One region of the Lawsonibacter sp. JLR.KK007 genome, then DNA from elsewhere that is predicted to be linked to it. Evidence: predicted binding sites of a transcription regulator. Region 1 holds the regulator's gene; the other holds the start of a gene.
What was found. The regulator LexA, encoded in region 1, represses DNA repair genes until DNA is damaged. The targets are predictions, from matches to a motif close to CNAACANNTGTTNG.

Region 1 (4,695 bases):
ACGGCGGACGAGGACTTTGACAGCGTGACCAGCCGGCTGAAGGAGGAGGGGATGATTGAGTATGAGTTCCTCTTCAAGCTGTTCGCCTCCATCACCCACAAGAAGGACGCCATCGCGGCCGGAAGCTACACGCTGAATACGGATATGGACTACCGGGCCCTGCTGGCCGGTATGAGCGCCACCTCCGCCAACCGGGCAGAGGTGACGGTGGTGATCCCGGAGGGCTACAATATCGACCAGATCTTCGCCCTGTTGGAGGAGAAGGGGGTCTCCACCGTGGAGAAGCTGCGGGAGGCCGCAGCCACCCATGACTACGCCTTCTCCTTCCTCCAGGAGATTCCTCTGGGGGACTACAAGCGCCTGGAGGGCTACCTGATGCCCGCCACCTACGATTTCTACACCAACCACGACCCCGTCTATGCCATCAACAAGCTACTGGTCCACTTCGACAGCCAGGTGCGGGATGATTTCCGGGGGAAGGTGGCGGAGAGCGATTACACGCTGCGGGAGATTTTGACCATCGCCTCCCTCATCGAGCGGGAGACGACCGGCAACGACCGGACGGATATCTCCGCCGTGATCCACAACCGCCTGAAGAATCCGGACAGCGGCACCCAGGGCTACCTCCAGATCGACGCCACCCTGTTCTATATCAACGGCGGCAAGGAGCCCACCGAGGCGGACAAGTCCATCGACTCCCCATACAACACCTATATGTACAAGGGTCTGCCCCCCACCCCCATCGCCAATCCGGGCATGGAGTCCATTGTGGCCGCCATGAACCCCTCCGACAGTAAGGCCTTCTACTACGCCCTGGGCGATGACAACACCCACCACTTCTTCCGGACCTACGACCAGCAGCAAACGTTTATTAACAGCCAGGAACGGTACAAAAGCAGTTAAAAGCGGAAAGCGTCCACCGGCCATGTCCGGTGGACGCTTGTTGAGGAGAGATACTATGAACAGGATCGAGCTGCTCGCTCCGGCGGGCGATATGGAGCGCCTGCAGATGGCGGCGGCCTATGGGGCGGACGCCGTCTATCTGGCGGGGAACACCTTTGGGATGCGCTCGTTTGCCGGGAACTTTTCCCCAGAGGAGCTGAAAACGGCGGTGGCGCTGTGCCGCAGCCGGGGGGTGCGGGTCCATGTCACCTGCAACACCATGCCCCGGAACGATGAGACCGCCCGGCTGCCCCAGTGGCTGGAGTACCTGGAGGAGTTGGGGGTGGATGCGGTGATCCTGGCGGACGTGGGGGTGCTGGCCCTGGCCAAGCGTCACGCCCCCCATGTCCAGTGCCACATCTCCACCCAGGCCAGCATTGTCAACTACCAGTCCGCCCGGGCCTGGCACGATCTGGGGGCCAGCCGGGTGATCCTGGCCCGGGAGCTGTCCCTGGATGAGATCCGGGAGATCCGCGCCAAAACGCCCCCCGAGCTGGAGATCGAGGTCTTCGCCCACGGGGCCATGTGCGTCAGCTACTCGGGGCGGTGTCTGCTGTCCAACTACATGACGGGCCGGGACTCCAACCGGGGGGCCTGCGCCCAGCCCTGCCGCTACCAGTACGCCCTGATGGAGGAGAAGCGTCCCGGGGAGTATTTTCCCGTATATGAGGAGAATGGGGAAACTTACATCATGAACTCCCGGGACATGTGTATGATCGATCACGTGGCCGAGCTGATGGAGGCCGGAGTGGACTCCCTGAAGCTGGAGGGGCGGGCCAAATCGGCCTACTACGCCGCCATTGTCACCGGGGCCTACCGCCACGCCATCGACGCGGCGGCGGCTGGGGCGCCCCTGGACCCGGTCTGGCGGGACGAGGTGGAGCACATCAGCCACCGGCACTACTCCACCGGCTTCTTCTACGGCCCGCCGGGGCAGTTTACCGAAAACGCCCGGTACGTCCGGGACTGGCAGATTGTGGCCAAGGTGACGTCCTGCGACGGGGAGGGCAATGCCATTCTCACCTTGAACAACAAATTTTCAGTGGGCGATGAGCTGGAGCTGGTAGGGCCTGACGTCCGGCCCCAGGCCCTGACCGTGGAGGCCCTGTGGGACGGGGACGGCCTCCCCCTGGAGGAGGTCCGCCGCCCCCAGATGGTCTTTTGCATGAAGCTGCCCTGTCAGGTTCCGCCTCTGTCCCTGCTGAGAAGAAAGGCGGACCTGTCTCCCTGAACATGAAACGCGCGCCCCATATGGGGCGCGCGTTTTGGTTCAGTACCGCCGTACCACGGCCACCACCCTGCCGATGATCTCGGCGTAGGTGCCGTCGATGGGTTCGTAGTCCGGGTTTTCCGGGAGCAGCCAGACCTGGCCGTCCCTGCGCTGGTAGGTCTTAACGGTGGCCTCGTCCTCAAAAAGGGCCACCACGATCTCGCCGTTGCGGGCCTCCTGCTGGCGGTGGACTACCACCAGATCGCCGGGCAGGATGCCGGCGTTGAGCATGGACTCCCCCCGGACCTTCAAGGCGAAGTGCTCGCCGGACAGGCCCTGGGTGTCAAAGGTGAGGTAGTCCTCCACGCACTCCTGGGCCAGGATGGGGGAGCCGGCGGCCACATTGCCCACGATGGGCACCTGGTTGGCGCGGGGATCGGTCTCCTCCGGGACCAGGCCCACGGAGACGCCGGGCAGAGAGATGGCCCTGGTCTTGCCCTCCGCCTTGATGATGACGCCGGCCTCCTCCAGCCCCTTCATGTGAAAGTGGACGGTGGAGGGGGATTTTAAGCTCACAGCGGCTCCGATCTCCCGCACGGAGGGGGGGTAGCCGTGTTCGTTGGTGAAGGAGAGGATAAAATCGTAGATCTCCTGCTGCTTCCGGGTCAATTTGGCCATAATAACGGCTCCTTTCGGTTGGGGCGTCCCCCATTGAAGACCATAAAGAGGATAATGTGATTATAGCACAAATTTTCCGGCCTGTCAAACAAATGTTTCATAGAATTTTGGACAAACAACACTCCATCGCGGAGCATTCCGGCCGTCAGTCCAGCAGCGTGGTCCAGTGTTCGGCGTGGTGGGCCTCGAAGCACAGCCGGATCTGTTCCTCGGTGGTTTTTCCGGTGGCCAGAGGAGGCAGCTCGTCCAGGGAAAAGTAGCGGCTGTCCAGCGTTTCCAGGTTGGGCTGGAAGGAGCCGCCGGTCCGGTCGCACAGCACCAGTACCTTGCAGACTCCATAGGGACTCATAGGCCGGTTGCGCCTGTGCTGGTCCTGGAGGGCGATCACCCGCCTGACCGTGACGTCCAGTCCGGCCTCCTCCTTGACCTCCTTCACGGCGTTCTCCCCCACGGTGATATCCACATCCGACCACCCTCCGGGGAGGGCCCAGAGGCCGTCGCTCTCCTGGACCAGGAGGATCTTCTCCCCCTGGAAGACGGCGGCCCTGGTATCCAGCTTGGGAGTCTGGTAGCCGGACTCGCCGCAGAACAGGTCCTTCACCTCCTCCAGGGGGAGGCCGGTGTGCTGTGCCATAATTTCCGCAGAAATCTCCCGGATGCGTGCGTAACGCTCCAGGTCGAATTTGTCATGGCCGTATTCCAGTCCGGCCTGGGCCAGGGCCTGAAGCTCCACCGCCCAGTCCAGCCACTGCGGTCTCGATTCCATAGGCGTTCCTCCTTACAGCGGCGGCATATCGGGCTGGTCCATCGCGTCGGAGGCGGCCAGGAGCCGGGCGTCGTAAAAGCCGGCCCGGGCGGTCTCCCGGTAGGGAATCAGCCACAGAGACACCGGGACCGTCACCAGGGTGCTTAAAATGACCACGGGCGCGGAGTAGATGAGGTCGATGGCCTGGTTCAGCAGGGCGTCGTCCAGGAACAGGTTGGTGGTGAGCAGTCCGGCCTGGCTGAGGAAGAGGAGGATGACGCCCTTGGACAGCACGAAGTTGATGGCTTCCCAGCCCAGGAAGGAGAACTCCAGCTTGAACAGCTCCCACTTCCAGCCCCGCATCAGAGAGGAGCTGCGAAAGATGGGGGCGGTGGGGCCGTCGTCCGGGCGGTCGGCCAGCAGGTAAGGGGCCAGGGCAAAGCGCAGGTTGAAGAAGATGATGGTGGCGATCAGCCCCACGGCCAGGATCAGGAGGCTCAGCATTCCGATCCCGGACCCGGCGTCCATCAGGAGCAGAAAAAATACCGGGATAGATAGGACAAAGGCCACCACAAAGTACCAGCCCAGCACCCGGACGTAGATGCCCAGCTCCATCAGGATGACCCGTCCGGCGACGGAAAAGCCCTGCATCAGGGAGTTGACGTCAGGGTCCAGCTGGCGGTAGGTCCACAGCGCCCACAAGCACAGGCCAAAGCGCACCACGGTGGTGTAAAAGGTGAGCAGCAGCTGGAAGAAGAGGCTGAGGTCAAAGACCAGCCCCGCTCCTCCGCTGGGGACAGGGATGAGGCTGACCAGCCAGGACACGCCGGTCGTCATGGCCAGATAGGCCAGGGCCACGATCCAGAATTTGGGGTCGGTGAGGGCGATGCGCTCCCGGGACTGGCGCTTGAGTTCAACGCGGTCTATTCCCATAGAAGTGTCTCCAATCTTGGTGATGTCAGGGGATGGAACCATTATATGCTAAAAAAACGGCGGGGGCAAGCCCCCGCCGCGGAAAATACGAAATTACTCCCATTTCTCCATAAGCTGCCGGATCTGGTCGGCCAGCTTGGCCAGGTCCTTGTTGGACCGGCCCCGGCTGCGGCTGACCAGCTCGGCC
Region 2 (4,695 bases), on a different contig from region 1:
GTCCATCAGCAGAAGAAAGCCAATGCCCAGGATGGAGCCTCCTGCGGCGGGGAGCCATCCCACCATACCAAGCTCCTCAGCCTTTTCGATGGCGGGGATCAGCAGCGACCACATGCTGGCTGCAATCATCACCCCGGCCGCAAACCCCAGCATGACCCGGTGGAGCGTCATGGAATTTTTTTTGCGGAACAAAAAGACCACAGCGGCCCCGGCGGCGGTCATCAGAGCGGTGAAGCCAGTGCCTCCGGCGGCCCAAGTAAGTGCCTGTAACACGATGTAAGAACCCTTTCTGGAAGATTCGCAGACAACGCCTGTACGGCTGCTTCCAGATTAGGCTATGCAGCAAGAAAGAGTTTTGCCATCCAGTATCCGATGGCCATACAGCCGGGAAAGGTGAGTAGCCAAGCCAGCAGAATTTTTTTCGCGACGCGCCAGTCGGGGCGGACGTGTCCGGCGGAACCGGCCCCAAGCAGGGCGGAGGTACGGGTATGGGTGGTGGAGACGGGCAGTCCAAGGAGGGTGGCCCCCAGGAGGCAGGCAATGTTGCCCAGGTCGGCAGACAGGCCCTCGCAGGGACCCAGGGTGACCATGTCCCGGCCTACGGTTTCAATGATCCTGCGGCCCCCCATGAGGGTGCCCAGCGCCATGAACAGAGCGCACAGCGCCATCAGCCACAGAGGGATCAGAAAGCCGTCTTCGTCCGCCCGCCCCTGGGCCAGGGCTGTGCCCAGAAGGAAGACGCCAATGAATTTCTGGCCATCCTGAGCGCCGTGGAGAAATGAGGTCAGAGCCGCTCCAGGCAGCTGCGTCAGAAGGGATGTACGGTCTGAAAGCTTTACAGTCTTCAGGCGATTGTAGGCCGCTCTGCCCGCCAGAAATCCAGCGGCGGTGGACAGGATCAATCCCAGCCCGATCCTCGCCCAGCAGTCCCACCGGATGCAAGTAAAAGAGCCTTCCAGCGCCGCTGCCGCACCGGAGATCCCGGCCACCAGAGCGTGACTCTCGCTGGTAGGGATGCCGAAACACCAGGCCAGTCCCGCCCAGAGGACGATTGCTGTCATAGCGGCGCACAGAGCGGTGAGCGCCGCCTTGCTTCCGCCGCCGAAGGAGGCGATGGAGTAGACCGTCTCCGCTACGGAGGCGTTCACCGATGTGACGCACAGCACCCCGAAAAAGTTGCATACCGCCGCCAGCAGTACGGCGGCCCGAAAGGGGAGCGCTCCGGTCACAACCGCTCCGGCGATGGCATTAGGCGCGTCTGTCCAGCCGTTGACAAGAAGGACGGCTAAGATCAGCATAACGGTTTCAAACAGAGAAAAATTCCCACTTAACTGACCTAAAAAATCCAAAAAAGACAGGGGCATGGACAACACCTCCATACCCCAGATTATGCGGCTGGATTCCTACTTCATGCTTTCTTTTTGAACAGCAACGAAAGCACCATGCCCGCAAGGATTGGCGGCGTTGAGAAAATGAAATTTTTTTACAAAAAAGGAAGCCGTCATCACATTCCTCCACCCGGCGGCGGGGCGTGACGCTCCTGCTTGGGGTCGCGGGGCGCGGATGCGGGAGCAATAGCTCCGGCGCCGTACTTAGCCCGGATCACGTCCATGGCTTCCTCTAACCGCTCTAGACGCTGGCGCTTTTTGTCCCGGTCAGCGGAGAAGAGGTCCAGTTGGGTACCGGCCGCCTCGGCAGGGAGCAAATAAATGGCGGTCACAGTAAGCGCCCGGACCGGGTTAGCCATATTCCAGCAGCAATCCGCCAGTTCCATGGCGGACTGTGTCAGTTCCCGGGCCAGATCGGTAGGCGGGTCCAGCCGCATCTGGCGGCTGATGTCACGGAATTCGGGGCTTCGAATGGCAAGGGATATTCCTTGACACATCATGCCGTGCTTGCGAAGGCGGACAGCTACCTGGTCGGCCAGCTGGGAGACGCCCGCCTTAACCTCGTCCCGGCCTTGCAGATTTTTGGGAAAGGTATAGCCGTTGCCTATCGACTTGGGAGGGGTATACTGTCCGGCAGGGGCAACGGGGGAGTGGTCCGCTCCGCTGGCAAAGTCGTGGAGCTGAGCGCCGTTTTTGCCTAAAAGGGAGAACAGCTGCTCCCGGTCGAAGGTAGCCAGATCACCGATGGTATGGATGCCAAATTTTTGAAAGGTCTGAGCGGCTGCCCGGCCCACGTAGAGCAGATCGGTGACTGGCAGGGGCCAGACCATGCTTTGGAACGTTTCCCGGGTGATAACGGTGGTGGCGTCCGGCTTTTTGTAGTCGCTGCCCAGCTTGGCAAACACCTTGTTGAAGGATACCCCTACTGAGATGGTCAGTCCGAAGCGGCTGCGGACCTCGTCCCGGAGGTGGTCGGCCAGAGCTTTGGCGTCCCCGCCAAAAAGATGGAGGGTGCCGGTGACATCCAGCCAGCTCTCGTCAATACCGAAGGGTTCCACCAGGTCGGTGTAGTCATGGTAAAGCGAATTCACTTTACGGGAAAGTTCCCGATACAGCCCGTGATGGGCGGGGAGAAGGACCAGGTCGGGACACTTTCGTTTGGCCTGCCAGATGGTCTCTGCCGTCTTCACCTGAAAGGCTTTGGCGGGCTCGTTTTTCGCCAGAATAATGCCGTGGCGGCTGGCCGGGTCGCCGCATACCGCCACCGGTTTGTGGCGCAGCTCCGGGTGGGACAGCAGCTCTACCGAGGCGTAAAAGCTATTCAGATCGCAGTGAAAAATAACCCGGTCCACCGTCCGCACCTCCTGTTGGCGAGGTTATTATACACCGTCCCATTTGAGAAGTCAAACTTTTGTTCTAATTTTCCTTGACAAATTTTGTGGCGGATGGTAAGATGAGGAAGAGGTGAGGCAGTATGGACTATGTCCCCGCCAAGCATCTGCTCCACCGGAGCAAATCCACGGAGTGGTTCGGCACCGACCACACCATGAACCTGTACCGTGGCTGCTGTCACGGCTGTCTGTACTGCGACAGCCGCAGCTCCTGCTACCAGAATCCGGATTTTGACCGGGTGACGGCCAAGGCAGACGCTCTGCGCATCCTCCGGGACGACCTGGCCCGAAAGGCGAAGCCCGCTTTTATCACCATGGGTTCCATGAGCGACCCTTACAACCCCTTTGAACGGGAGCTTCAGCTTACCCGCCACGCCTTGGAGCTGATCGACGCCTACCAGTGCGGGGTGGCGGCGGCCACCAAAAGCGACCTGATTACGCGGGATATCGACCTGTACCAGCTGATTCAGGAGCACTCTCCTGTGATCTGCAAGCTGACCATCACTACCACGGATGACACTTTGGCCGCCAAGCTGGAACCTCATGCGCCGCCGCCCAGTCAGCGGCTGGAGGCGCTGGAGAAGCTGTCCAGGGCAGGGGTGTTTGCCGGGGTTCTGCTGATGCCGGTACTGCCCTTTGTGGAGGATTCTTCGAAAAATGTCCTCTCTGTGGTGGATCGTGCCGCCCAGGCGGGGGCGCGGTTCGTCTATGCCGCCTTCGGCGTCACCATGCGGGATGGCCAGCGGGATTTTTTCCTCAACGGCCTGGACCGAGCCTTTCCGGGGATGGGGGAGAGGTACCGCAAGCGCTACGGCTCCCGTTACTACTGCTCCAGCCCCAGTGCCAAGGAGCTGTGGGCGCTGTTCTCCGCCCGGTGCCGGGAGCTGGGCCTGCTCTATGAGATGAAACACATCATCTCCGCCGCCACCCGGAGCTATGAGGACCGGCAGCTGAGTTTTTTTGATTGAGGTTTTTGGGAGCGCAAAAAAGCCTCCTTTTGAAAGGAGGTGCCCCAGTGCGCACACTGGGGCGGAGGATTGCATTTTGGCGAAGCCAAAATATGCGAAGCAAACGAGGGGTCGGGGACTTTTGTGGGGCGGAAACTTTGATTACTCCGTATGTTTTGCTTCGCAAAACGCAATCCTCAGTCAGCTTCGCTGACAGCTCCTTTCCAAAGGAGCCATTTGCCGCTGCGGCGGGACGATAAGGAGCTGCTTTCTTCCAGTGCCGGCAGCTGAGCTTTTTTAACGAATGATTGGAACACAAAACTCACATAAATGCTCCGCGATTTTTTGGGAAGAATAGCGTTCAATGATCGGTTTTGTATTGTCTATGGACAAGGTGAGCTGCCCAATATTTTGCCAGAAGGATGATACGCCCTGTTGTGTATGCTGAACTTCAAAGACAGCGTATGTTCCGTCGTCGATGCTGCGGGTGGGCAGGGGAATGACCGCATGCACAGGGATGATCAGGCCGACATCATATCTTAATTGTTCTGCCGGTGTGATAGTCGGGTCATCCAGCGGAATACCTAATATGGTGCTTTTCTCGTGAAGCAGGCCGTGCTGCGCTAAAAAGGCCTTCAAATTCTCCATTAGCTGACGATTTTCGGGTCCGTATGCCCCAGTGCGGCGCATATAAGCTATGGTAATGCTCTGAAATGTCTCGATTTTCAAAATGAATTGCCTCCAAATTATATTTAATTTTCTGGCCAGATAAGTTGATAATACAGGCAATTAAAATGAATTTCAAGCGTTTTTTTAACAAAACAGGCCCGCCCCAATGGGGCGGGCCTTCGCTTGAAAAAATTACTTGGCCAGAACCTTTTTCAGGCGGGCGAAGCGGGGCAGAGCGTTCTCGGTGGGGGCCTTGGCGTCGCCCTGGATGAGGGGCAGGGCGTAGTCGATGAAGGCCTG

Region 2: the regulator LexA is predicted to act here: its motif matches at 2,793-2,806, upstream of dinB (DNA polymerase IV).

The regions. Positions count from the first base shown of each region.
Region 1 is NZ_JAYWSY010000002.1:498,282-502,976, reverse strand. It holds gene mltG (endolytic transglycosylase MltG) at 1-903, shown strand, start outside; gene VV088_RS12280 (peptidase U32 family protein) at 959-2,173, shown strand; gene lexA (transcriptional repressor LexA) at 2,213-2,830, opposite strand; gene VV088_RS12270 (NUDIX hydrolase) at 2,976-3,596, opposite strand; gene VV088_RS12265 (DUF975 family protein) at 3,609-4,508, opposite strand; gene VV088_RS12260 (MBL fold metallo-hydrolase) at 4,602-4,695, opposite strand, start outside.
Region 2 is NZ_JAYWSY010000001.1:1,137,210-1,141,904, reverse strand. It holds gene VV088_RS06375 (ZIP family metal transporter) at 1-222, opposite strand, end outside; gene VV088_RS06370 (inorganic phosphate transporter) at 336-1,364, opposite strand; gene dinB (DNA polymerase IV) at 1,505-2,740, opposite strand; gene VV088_RS06360 (SPL family radical SAM protein) at 2,863-3,747, shown strand; gene VV088_RS06355 (AraC family transcriptional regulator) at 4,024-4,455, opposite strand; gene VV088_RS06350 (6-phosphofructokinase) at 4,588-4,695, opposite strand, start outside.